3 regions of the Brevibacillus sp. MS2.2 genome follow, and region 2 is predicted to be linked to each of the others. Evidence: riboswitches for the same ligand, from Rfam matches in the RefSeq annotation. Region 2 holds a riboswitch; each other region holds the start of a gene.
The links. Region 2 has a riboswitch for cobalamin ahead of nrdI (class Ib ribonucleoside-diphosphate reductase assembly flavoprotein NrdI). Riboswitches for the same ligand answer to the same signal wherever they lie in the genome.

Region 1: it holds a riboswitch for cobalamin, as region 2 does, so the genes downstream of both, HP568_RS11875 (energy-coupling factor ABC transporter permease) here and nrdI (class Ib ribonucleoside-diphosphate reductase assembly flavoprotein NrdI) in region 2, are expected to answer to the same signal.
Region 3: it holds a riboswitch for cobalamin, as region 2 does, so the genes downstream of both, HP568_RS09585 (ABC transporter substrate-binding protein) here and nrdI (class Ib ribonucleoside-diphosphate reductase assembly flavoprotein NrdI) in region 2, are expected to answer to the same signal.

The regions. Positions count from the first base shown of each region.
Region 1 covers NZ_JABSUZ010000010.1:105,820-109,976, reverse strand. The annotation lists gene HP568_RS11885 (GerAB/ArcD/ProY family transporter) at 1-971, opposite strand, end outside; gene HP568_RS11880 (quinone-dependent dihydroorotate dehydrogenase) at 1,123-2,214, shown strand; cobalamin riboswitch at 2,348-2,541, shown strand; gene HP568_RS11875 (energy-coupling factor ABC transporter permease) at 2,686-3,450, shown strand; gene HP568_RS11870 (energy-coupling factor ABC transporter substrate-binding protein) at 3,447-3,731, shown strand; gene cbiQ (cobalt ECF transporter T component CbiQ) at 3,728-4,157, shown strand, end outside.
Region 2 covers NZ_JABSUZ010000003.1:135,203-139,359, reverse strand. The annotation lists gene mnmA (tRNA 2-thiouridine(34) synthase MnmA) at 1-420, shown strand, start outside; gene HP568_RS03695 (hypothetical protein) at 443-772, shown strand; gene HP568_RS03690 (ACT domain-containing protein) at 812-1,324, shown strand; gene HP568_RS03685 (alpha/beta hydrolase) at 1,358-2,179, opposite strand; cobalamin riboswitch at 2,350-2,549, shown strand; gene nrdI (class Ib ribonucleoside-diphosphate reductase assembly flavoprotein NrdI) at 2,711-3,070, shown strand; gene nrdE (class 1b ribonucleoside-diphosphate reductase subunit alpha) at 3,057-4,157, shown strand, end outside.
Region 3 covers NZ_JABSUZ010000008.1:87,929-92,085, forward strand. The annotation lists gene HP568_RS09575 (heme ABC transporter ATP-binding protein) at 1-167, opposite strand, end outside; gene HP568_RS09580 (FecCD family ABC transporter permease) at 176-1,213, opposite strand; gene HP568_RS09585 (ABC transporter substrate-binding protein) at 1,215-2,210, opposite strand; cobalamin riboswitch at 2,367-2,516, opposite strand; gene HP568_RS09590 (MBL fold metallo-hydrolase) at 2,668-3,612, opposite strand; gene HP568_RS09595 (pyridoxamine 5'-phosphate oxidase family protein) at 3,781-4,157, shown strand, end outside.

The DNA.
Region 1 (4,157 bases), on a different contig from region 2:
TGCATGTCGCTGTAAGGGAGGCCGGTGAAGGCGATCATGCTTCCGCCGAAAAACAGCATCATGAATTTGCGTTGCTTTCGAGTTCGTATCGTGATCAAATCTCCTAAAAGAATCAGGCAAAGCGTTATTCGAATAAAAGCACCAGAAAGCCACTGAAAAATCGAGAAAAACTCCATGTTCTCGATGTCTTTTCCGATTGTGAGTAGCCGCCATTGTTCAAATGCAGGAAAACGTTGACGAGCGGACTCCACAGGTCCAAATTCTGCAATTGCTCCTGTCAGTGGGCTGAGTGTCAACAGCAGTGTGATACCGAGCATGACAAAAAAGTGTACGAGTCGAAACGGCTTTCGTACGTGATGCTGGAGCAAAAGGAGCAGAAACAGCTCGGTGAAACCGCCGCCAACGTAAAGCATCCCATGTAGCAGCGGACGAAAACCGTTTTGGAAAAGCGGGAGCAAAAAACTATAATCCTTTTTGGGAATATTGCCAAAAGCGACGAAAAATCCGAGCAACACGACTACGGGGAGCAAGACGCCTGCTGTGATTCCAACGGAGGTCATACCTCCAATAGAAGCGAGTACACATAGCCCGACCAAGGCTAAAGCGGTCACCCACTCGGGTGTACGAGGCAAGTAGTTTACGGTTGTCCAAGTTTGCGTATCGATCAGATTCGTCAGCGCCATGAGGTACAGGCAGATCATGATTGGAACGAGCAAGAGATTGCTGACGATTTTTCCTGACCGTTGTGAAATCCATTCATACAAAGATTGTTGATCCAAACTTCGATTAACCACAAACAGCAAATACGCCCAGAAGGAAAAAGGGATACCAGCAAGTAACACGCTCAACCAAGCATCTCTTCCGGCTTTACTCAATAAGAGGGGGATGACGGTTACGTGGTTCGTAATGCCGATCGTCAGCATCATCACCATAATGGCTTGACCAATCCCGATTTTTCCGTCCACTTTCATGAAAGACTTATCCCCCTGTGCGTGGTGGTGCTGTTAGGATTTGCCTGCTTGCTTGGAAATATGTATCACGTATAAAGGTTACATCCGTCCGAAAAAGTATGGTATTCTACTATGAGGTAAAAAGGTAGAAACGGAGTAAGGAGTGCAGCCGATGTATCAGCTCATAAGAAAATATCTGTTCCAGCAAGATGCGGAAGAGATTCATGAAAAGACAATTGGTGCCTTAAGGCTGGTGGAGGATTCTGCTCCAGGCAAAAGCATCCTGAAGATGATCTATCAGGTAAAAGACCAGCGATTGGAGAATAAGCTGTGGGGAATGACGTTTCCGAATCCAGTCGGACTTGCAGCCGGTTTTGATAAAAATGCAGAAGTCTATCATGCGTTAGGTGCTCTTGGTTTTGGGTTTGTGGAAATCGGGACGTTGACGCCGCAGGGGCAGCCAGGCAATCCGAAGCCGCGTTTGTTCCGCTTGCCGGAACATCAAGCTGTCATTAACCGGATGGGCTTCAACAATCACGGTGCGTATTTGGCTTCCCAGCATTTGGTCGATTACGCATACTCAGATGTTCCGATTGGGATTAACATCGGAAAAAACAAAGTAACGCCGAATGAAGAGGCGGCCATCGACTATAGCAAATGTATGGACATGCTCTATGCATACGGTCACTACTTCGTCATTAACATCAGCTCTCCGAATACCCCGAATCTGCGTGACTTGCAGGAAACAGAGAGCTTGCGTCATTTGGTGCGTGCAGTAAGGGAAAAGGCATCTGAAATGGAAGCACGTTCCATCAAGAAAAAACCGATATTGCTGAAAGTAGCACCAGACATGTCGGATGAGCACATGCGCGATGTTGTTCACGCTGCTGTGGAAGAAGGCATTTCCGGAATTATCGCAACCAATACGACCTTGTCACGTGAGGCAGTTTCCGGACATCGATTTGCCGAGGAAGCGGGCGGCTTGAGCGGAAGACCTCTTACGGAGCGTTCCACTGCTTGGGTGAAGGAGATTTATCAAGAAGTAGGAGACAAGGTACCAATCATCGGTGTCGGGGGCATTTATAACGGCGAAGATGCCTACGCGAAAATCCGAGCAGGAGCCAGTCTCATTCAGGTGTATACAGGGATGATTTATCAGGGCCCAGGTATTGCTAAGCAAATCAACAAAAAGCTGCTCAAGCTCATGCAGCGGGATGGTTTTAAACATATTAGTGAAGTAATTGGTGTAGACGCAAAAGAATAGAGAGAACAAGTACGCATAGGTCGATGGCTCCGTTTGTAGTGGGTCATCGACTTATGCGTTTTCACTTATATTCTTCCGATTTATGTAGTGATCCGGTATAATGATGTGGGACAAACATGAATTATCTGTCAATTGTATATTGTCGGCGTTAGGTGCCTTTATGTGAAGCATAAAGGGTAACAGGGAATCGGGTGAAAGTCCCGAGCGGTCCCGCCACTGTAACCAGGGAGCTCTCTTTGAGAAGGAAACCACTCATTTTCGTATGGGGAAGGACAAAGAGCGCATGGATCTGGAAGCCAGGAGACCTACCTATAAGCCACACCCACAGAACCTTCGCGGAAAGGAGCGGTGAATACGGGCAATGAGGCTGTATAGTCAGTCTGTTGTTTTGTGTGCACAATCTCGTCCAGTGATGGATGGGATTTTTTTGTTTGTAGGAATAGAACGAAAGTCAGTGAAGGGGGAAGGAACATGAATCGATCTCGTCTGGTATCTACTGGTCTGATGATCGCGGGGTTTGTCCTGTATTTTTTGCTCAATGAACCAGAGACAGGACATGCGATGCACATCATGGAAGGGTATTTGCCATTATCCTGGGCCTTATTTTGGTGGGCTGTCTTCTTGCCGTTTTTTATACTTGGGATTCGCTCGATTAACAAGATTGTAAAAGAACATCCTGAAATGAAGCTCCTTATTGGCGTTGCTGGAGCGTTTGCGTTTGTTTTATCTGCACTGAAAATCCCTTCGGTTACAGGCAGCAGCTCTCACCCGACTGGAACAGGCCTTGGCGCCATTATGTTTGGACCTTTTGCGATGTCTGTGTTAGGGAGTATGGTGCTCTTGTTTCAAGCCTTGCTTTTGGCACATGGAGGCTTGACTACGCTAGGAGCAAATGCTGTATCCATGGCGGTAGTAGGACCACTGGTGGCATACGGAATCTATCGAATGATCATGAAAGTGGGCGGAAGCCAGCGTCTGGCTGTTTTTGCGGCGGCTGCTTTGGCTGACCTCGCTACGTATGTGGTGACTTCCATTCAACTGGCGCTCGCATTCCCGGCTGAATCTGGTGGAGTGTTGGCCTCGTTTGCCAAATTTGCAGGAATTTTTGCATTCACGCAAGTGCCGCTCGCAATCAGTGAAGGGCTGTTGACCGTTCTTGTTTGGAACTGGTTGTTATCTTACAACGCAAAAGAGCTTACACAGCTTCGTTTGCTCAAACGGGAGGAATCGCTGTGAAAAAAGGATGGAACTGGCTATTGCTCTTGGGGGTAATCGTACTGGCGATTGTCCCGTTGTTGCTGGTGCAGGATTCGGAATTTGGCGGCGCAGACGGCGTGGCGGAGGAAGCGATCAAGGAAATTGCCCCGAACTACGAACCGTGGTTCCAGCCGCTGATAGAACCGCCAGGAGGAGAGACGGAGAGTCTATTGTTTGCGGTGCAGGCGGCGTTGGGAGCGGGAGTGGTTGGCTACGCAGTGGGTTTGTACAAAGGTCGGTTGGATAAGCGGAAAAAATGAACGGGCTCCAACTTGATTCTCTTTCTTATCAAAACAGGCTGAAACGTCTGCCTCCAGCACATAAGCTATTGCTGGCGAGTGCATTGTTACTGCTCGTCCTGGTGGGACATGTATGGATGCAGATGGCGGTCGTTGTCTGGATGACGGTATGGGTAGTAGTGTATGCCCGTATTCCTGTCCGTATCTACTGTGCCTTTATGATCGTGTCGCTCTCGTTTTTCATGGCGGGGCTCCCTGCCCTATTGGTAGAAGGAGCGAGGGCAGGAGAAGTACAGGTCCAGGTCGCGGCAGTATGGGAACTGGGTTCGTATGTTCTCTATGTGCCGATGTCTTCCTTCAGTAAAGTTTGGATCTTATTTTGGCGTACCATGGCGAGCTTATCTTGCTTTGCCTTCATTTTGTTTACCGTGCCGTTTGCCGAAATCT
Region 2 (4,157 bases):
CACGACGGGCTGATGTACTATACACTGGGTCAACGACAAGGCTTGGGTATTGGCGGAGGTCATGGCACGAGCGGACAGCCTTGGTTTGTTGTAGACAAAGATCTGGAGCGGAATGTCCTGATCGTCGGTGAAGGCTCTGATCATATCCGTTTGTACTCGAAGAGTCTCTTGGCGACCAACGTGAGCTGGGTGAGTGACAAGAAGCCTTCCGAAACGTTTACTTGTACAGCGAAATTCCGTTATCGCCAGCCGGATCAGGGAGTAACCGTTCACCCACTGGAGGATGGTACCGTAGAAGTTGTATTTGATCAGCCGCAAAAAGCAGTGACACCTGGTCAAGCTGTCGTCTTCTACGATGGGGAAGTATGCTTGGGTGGCGGTACGATTGACAAGGTACGCTTAGTCGATAAAGAGAACTAAGATAAGACGGGGGAAGCACTCGGTGGATGCTGCGAAAAAATCAAAAGTGATTATCGTTTCGTTTTTGGCGGGAGCGGTTCTCTTGGCGATCATCTCTTATTTCGGGATGGCCTCCTTGGGGAAAGAGCATATGGCGACGATCCAAAACGTCATCAAGGAGAACGGCGGGGTTGTTACCTCGGGTGGAGTGACAGCGGTTCCGCTGGAAGAAAGTCCTTTTACTAACAGCGGAAAAGGCAATACCATCTACCGCATCTATTATACGAAAGATGGGCAAACGTTGACGGCTTGGTATCGTGCTGATAATGAATCCTCCATCAAGAAAGAGCCGGAAGCATGGATTCTGCCGTGAAAACAAGGATAAACCTGACTGGGAGAGTGAAGGCATCACATGACCCAACATGCTGGACTGCGTGAGCTGGCTGAACTGATTCGAAGACTCGAGCCAGAGTTAGCGAGTGCACAATTAAGTATTCTTGCTCATGAAAATAAAGAGGAAATCGCAACGCTGTTAGTGGAAGGACTCGGTACGAAGGTACCTGTCCAACATAGCTCCGGCGAATATGCGAATCATTTGGCGGTTTTGCGGGTAGGGGCGAACAAGTACACCTTCGCGCAAGATTGGAGAGAAGTGTACATCAGTGAAATCAATTACTGCGCGTGTCGCATACCTCCAGGGGCCCATGGGTTGTTGGTTCACCATATCGATTATCCAGGCGTGATTTATGACGTCTCACGAAAACTGGCTGAATATCAAATCAATGTTTCCAAGTTGAATGTATCGCGCGAGCAAAAAGGGAAGAATGCCCTGCTTATCTCTGTGACCGACGAAGAGATTACACCGACGATTGTAGCTGCCATCGAAGAGCTGCCCCAAATCACCAAAGTGTTATCTCTACAGTAAGCGAATCATGATAAACAAAAACTGCCCGTTTTTTTAGCGGGCAGTTTTTTTCGTAGCGAATTTGAGTCCTTGGCTAACCAAGACTGGCAAAACGGACGAATGATTTTCGGCAACAAATTCTTGGAAGGAAGCTTTGATTTGACCTTTGCCCATGGAGGCTAATCGTTCGACCATCGCCAGGGATTTTTCTTTGACCAAGAACCGGCCATCGTTTTCCAGCTCTCCAATGGTGAGGAGCGCATGGACGTCGAGGTCATCTGTCAGCAGGCTCGGCAATTGGCTCTCCTTCGCAAGCAGGACACTCTCATTCCAGTGGATCGAGGGACTTCCAGCGATATACCGCTGAAAAGCGTGTGGTCTCGACAAAAGTACATGCAAGACAAACAAGCCCCCTAGCGAATGTCCAAAAATCGCTTGCTGCGTCCGATCGATGGGGAAGTCATTTTCGATGCTAGGCTTGAGCTGCTCCTCCAAAAAGGTGAGGAACTGCTCTGCTCCCCCCATCTGAGGCCAGGCGGCTCCTTTTGGGTTGCCAGGAAGCTCTGAGGCGGGAACTTCATAGGTGTAATCAAAGAAACGGGCAGGATGGTACGGATCGTCCGTTGGATACCCAATCCCGACGACGATAGCAGGATACACGCCAGTTCGTTCAGGGCCACGTGATTGTATCCGTATCGCTTCGGTCATGGTGGCAAAAACAGAGTTGCCATCTAGCAAATATATGACGGGAAAGCCTGATTCCGGAGGGGGATCGGCAGGAACACTTACGAAAATATGATAGTCCCGCTCTTGATAAGTCATGCTTTTACTGTAAGAACGAGGAATGACGACAGGTTGATAGTCGGTGCTTTTCATGAGGGCTACTCTCCAATCTTTCCATGGCTAACCAACACGCACAAAATCTATTATATGAACGAGAACCAGAGATTAGCAATAGCCGAAAAAGGAGAATAGTTAGTTTTCGAAAAGAGCGCATACTGAGCTTGACTCCTACGATATATTGAGGTAAAGTAAGTTTTGCCAACTACATATTGATGCGGTAAGGTGTTTGCCAGCCAGATTTGGTAGACTTAATAGGGAAGTCGGTGAGAATCCGACGCGGTCCCGCCACTGTAATGAGAGAGTTCCATTTGCGAAAGAATGCCACTGATCATGAACGATCGGGAAGGTGAGAATGGAGCGATGATCCAAAAGCCAGGAGACCTGCCTAACCGCTTGCACTGTTTAACCTACGGGAGATAGGGAAGTGTTCGAGCGCTCAATTCGCATTGGCGAATTGCTAGATGGAAGTCATCACGCGCATTCGGCATGTAAACGTCGGATGCGCTTTTACTTTGGCTAAATAACATACATACAGAGTAAAAAATGCAGGATAGGATGAGGGACATGCTAATCGCTTATGATTCAAAAACAGGAAACGTCCGAAGATTCGTCAACAAAATTAATTTGCCACATGTGGAAATTGATCAAGATATGGTGCTGGACGAGCCATTCATTTTGATCACATACACGACGGGATTCGGACAAGTGCCGGAGAAGGTGGCGACGTTCCTGAAGCGAAATCATGTCCATCTGCGCGGAGTATCTGCCAGCGGCAACCGCAACTGGGGAACCAGCTTTGCCAAAAGCGCGGATACGATCGCGAGCCAATACGGCGTTCCGGTGATTTCTAAATTTGAACTGTCCGGTACCGGCCGTGACGTGGAACAATTTACGAGTGGGGTGGCAGCAATTGCGGCATATTGAATTGAACAACGAACTGATGCAGCGTGGCAATGACGGATTTTATCAACTGGAAAAGGATCGGGAAGCGGTTGCGGTCTTCATGGAAGAAGTGCAGTCCAACACGATGACTTTTGGCAGTGTCAAAGAACGCATGGACTATTTGATCGAGAATGACTTCTATGAAAACGTCTATGAAACATACACTGTTGAGCAGGTCGATGAAGTTTTCCGTTTGGCTTATGATGCTGATTTTCAATTTGCTTCGTACATGGCTATCTCCAAATTTTATAAAGATTACGCCTTGAAAACGAACGATAAATCGATGTACTTGGAGCAGTATCCAGACCGGGTGGCCGTTGTGGCACTGTCCCTTGGACAAGGTGACTTTGAGCTCGCCAAGCGTTTAACAGTATCCATGATGGATCAACGCTTGCAGCCAGCGACACCAACCTTCCTGAACGCAGGCAAAAGCCGCCGTGGAGAAATGGTCTCCTGCTTCTTGCTCGAAATGGATGATTCACTGAACTCCATCAACTTTATTTTGGGAACTTGTATGCAGCTATCCAAAATTGGCGGCGGTGTAGCCGTGAACCTGTCCAAGCTTCGCGGACGGGGAGAGCCGATCAAAGGCGTCGAGGGCGCAGCAAAAGGTGTCATGCCCGTTCTCAAGCTGTTGGAGGATGCGTTTTCCTACGCGGATCAAATGGGGCAACGCAAAGGCTCAGGAGCAGCGTACTATAACATCTTCGGCTGGGATATCAACGAGTTTCTTGATTGCAAAAAGATCAATGCAGATGAAAAAGCACGCATCAAAACGTTGTCCATCGGCCTGATCGTACCAAATGTGTTCTACAAGCTGGCTGAGGAAAACAAGCCATTGACTGTGTTTGCTCCGTTCTCCGTGTACAAAGAATACGGCGTGCATCTGGATGATATGGACCTCGATGATATGTACGAGGAGCTCTTGGCAAACGATCGCATCAAGAAAAAGACTGTGATGAGCGCACGCGAGATGTTGACCAAAATCGCGATGATCCAAATGGAATCAGGCTATCCGTACATCATGAACAAGACGAATGCGAACAACAACCATGCGCTGAAAGATCTT
Region 3 (4,157 bases), on a different contig from region 2:
CCTGCATCTGGCTTAATGACACCTGAAATGATTTTTAGCAGAGTGGATTTACCGCTTCCATTGGGCCCGATGATGCCAAAAAATTCTCCCTTGTCCACGCAAAAATCGATGCCGTGCAAAACTGGCGTATCCTGATACGATTTTTGCAAGTTACGCACATTGATCATCGCTTACGTTACCTCTTCCTAAAGCGTTTATTTTGCTTCAATAAATAGGCGAAAAACGGTGCTCCCAAAAATGCTGTCACGACGCCGAGCGGGATTTCCGTTGGACTCAACAGCATTCTGGCAAGCGTGTCGGCCCACAATACGTAAATACCACCGAAGATCGCAGCCATGGGCAGTAAAATACGATGGTCAGGACCAACCAGCAATCGGACGAGATGCGGTACCACCAGGCCAACGAATCCGATAATTCCCGCGATAGAAACTGCCGCTGCGGTCAGGAAAGTCGAGACGACCAGAACCACGAGCTTCGTTCGATCCACATGGACGCCGAGATGCGCTGCCTGCCGCTCCCCTAACGCAAATAGGTTCAAGGAACGCGCATAGCTCACAAGCACCATTCCACCTATGACCAAGTACGGAATCAAGACAGATGTAAAGGCCCAGCCGCGAAATGACAGGCTGCCCATAAGCCAGAACACGATCTCATTCACCGTCTGGTCAGATAGCGACACCATAAAGGAAACGAGCGAGCCGAGAAAAGCCTGCACCACGACACCAGACAAAATCAAGGTCTCGGTTTGCAGCTTTCCTTGCGTTTTCGCGAGTCCAAGTACGATCCATAAACTGAGCAGTCCTGTAAGAAAAGCGACGACAGGCGTGCTCCATGCACCCAAAAAGCTGATTTGCAAACCAAAAAGGATCAAGAAGGCTGCTCCGACAGCAGAACCGGATGCCACGCCCATCGTAAACGGATCAGCGAGCGGATTGCGCAAAACGCCCTGAAAGCCCGCTCCTGCAAGTGACAAGCAGGCCCCAATCAAGACAGCCAATACAACGCGTGGAAAACGAACCTTCATGACAATTTGCTCAGAAGACTCTGGCCACGTTACGCTGATCCACTCAGACAAGCCCGGGATTTGATGAAGCAGGATGAGCCATACTTGCGAAATGGGGAGTTGGGCCGCCCCCATCGAGATGCTGATAACTATTGATGCCAGAAGAACGAAACAGCTTACTCCTCCCCATATGAACAATCGTTTCTTCATTTTATTTCACCAGGTCAGGGTAAATCGTCTTGGCTACTTCGATCAACCCTTGTGTAATACGTGGACCAGGACGGGACAAAATATTTTGGTCCATGCCAAAGATTTGTTTTTCACGGATCGCCTTCATTTTATCCCAGCCATTGCGATTCGCGATCAGATCCTCCAGCTTGACGCCAGACTTTTCATCGGTAATTCCGCTCGCATACAAAATGACGTCCGGGTCGTTTTGCAAAATCTTTTCTTCACTGATCGGATTCCATCCTTCGGTGTCGGAAGCAATGTTTGTCGCTCCAGCCAGCGTGATGAGTTCGTCCATGAATTCGCCTTTTCCGACTGTCCAGCCCGGGGAAAATTCCAGGTATACCTTTTTCTTCTCTTCCGGTTTTACATTTTTCACTGCTTCTTGAACGTACGCGATGTCTTTCTTCATTTGCGCGACGACTTTTTCGGCTTGTTCCTGTGTATTCGTGATAACTCCCATCGTCAAAACATTGTTAAGGATATCATCCATCTTTGTCGGATGGCTAATATAGACTGGCATCCCGAGAGATTTGAGCTTGTCAGCCACTGGCTTCTCCATCGAAATTCCACCAACGATCATATCCGGCGTTTGAGCGAGAATTGCTTCTTCGTTTGGTTTGACGACCCCGCCAACTTTTGGCTTTGCCTTCGCCGCATCTGGATAATCATCATAGTCTGAGACAGCTACGATCCGATCTTCCAAGCCTAGTGCGAACAAAATCTCAGTCTCGGCAGGTGATGTTGAGACAATTCGCTCAGGAGCTTTTGCAAAGGTTACTTCTTTTCCTGCCGCATCCGTGACTGTCAATGGATACGTTGTTTGTTTTGCAGACTGCTCGGCCGCATTCTCTTGCGGTGCTGGCTGCGGTGCGCTTGTTTGTCCTCCTGGTGCTGGCTGGCTGTTATCGTTACCCGCACAACCTGCAAGGCTCGCCGCAACTAGCAGGGGGATCATGAATCGCAATGAACGTTTCATATGTAGAACTTCCTTTCTGCATGTCAAATCGACTGTTATTTCCAATAAAAAAGCGACCCTTGCTTCCATTCGGAAATCAAAAGGGTCGGCACCTTTGGGCAAACAGACAGGATGGTCTGCTTCCTGAAATAGGCCGATCCTTTCCGCGAAGGCAACAGGCACGAAAACAAACAGGCAGGTCTCCTGGCTTACGGCTGAGGAACGAGCCGATTTACAGTGGCGGGACCGCGTCGGATTTTCACCGACTTCCCTTTTCACCCGATCTTTTTGTTAGAAAGACGAGGCACCTATTTGCTGTTACGTTTGAAATTGTCACAGTTCATGACTCATCCTACATCATAGCATTCCTTGGATGAAAAAAGAATGACAAACACATAAGGCAGTACTTTCTTGCCTGCTAAAAATGAAAAATGCCTGAACAAAAGGTTCAGGCAAATGTAAAGCTTTTGGCAGGCTATTACCCTCGTTTGTGCAAATAATCCAGAATGCCCATGGAGCATACTTGCAAATCGAGCTTGAGTACCTCGAAAACTTCGTGGTCCTCATTAATGCCTTGTGACTGTAGATGATCCGAGACTCGTTCAACTAACTTACGAGACAGCTCGTCATAAGTTTGACCAGCAGCAAGCGTTGATTCTCCTTCCGCCACAAATATGGGGAGCCACTCACGAATTTGGCGGTACACGTCGTCTACCTGCTCTGACATCCCAAAATGACCAAAGTAAATCCGACTCAACTTGCTCGCTTCAAAACGGCTTAAAGACGCTAACATGGCATCCGGGTCAAACTGATTCGGCGAAGTAGATGGCAGCACGAGGTGAATACCATCCTTTTTAAGCTGTGGATAGAGTACACCTGCGGTATCACCTGTGAACATGCCGCGGCTTACGGGATCGTAGATGCTGAAGTGATGATTGGCGTGACCTGGGGAATCCAGAAACTCCAATGTGCAATTCCGTCCGATCTTGAGTGTATCTCCGTCCCCGCGAATCAAAATCCGCTCCTCGAAAACTGCCTCAATCGGATCAAACAATCGATCAAAATCATCATGATACACGGCTCTCGCGCCTGCGATCAGTCGGCTCGGATCTATGAGATGACGTGCACCTTTCGGGTGGACAACGACCTTTGCATTCGGACAATCCTTCAGAAACAGTCCTACTCCTCCTGCATGATCCAGGTGAATGTGCGTCACGATGATGTATTTTACTTGTTCCGGCGTATAACCGAGCTTGGCGAGACCAGCCTTGATGTATGGGACAGAGGGGCTTGGCCCTGTTTCTACCAATGTAAGCTCCTCTTCCGCGATCACATACGTCCCCGTACGTTCCGCCCAGCCCATATCGAAACCGTCTATTAAATGGATGCGTTCCCCTAAGTCGATTGGCTGTGATGATTGCATGTAAATACTCCTCCTTTTCAAAAAGTCTCGAGATGCCATTTTGTTGTAGGAATATTTACACTTTACCATCTATTTTGGACGCATTGGAGATAAACAACACAAAATCTTCATATTTTTATCGTATGATGAGGGCAGCAAAAACAATTCCATTATCTGGAGGGGTGCAAAATGGGTCAGCTTTTTTCTGAGTTACGACCTGAGCATGAGAAGTTTATCAAGAAGCAACGGATGTTCTTTGTTGCCTCTGCTCCTATGGACAAAGATGGTCACGTGAATCTTTCACCGAAAGGATACGATTCTTTTCGCATAATATCCCCTAATGAGGTCGCCTATTTAGACCTGACTGGAAGTGGAAACGAAACCAGTGCACATCTACAGGAAAATGGCAGGATTACGATCATGTTCTGTGCATTTGAAGGCCCCCCTCTCATCATGCGCCTATTCGGCAAAGGAACGGTTATTCTCCCAGATACACCTCGGTGGGATGAGCTCGTAAATGATTTCCCGCTTCTGCCTGGTGCTCGTCAAATCATTACCGTAAACAT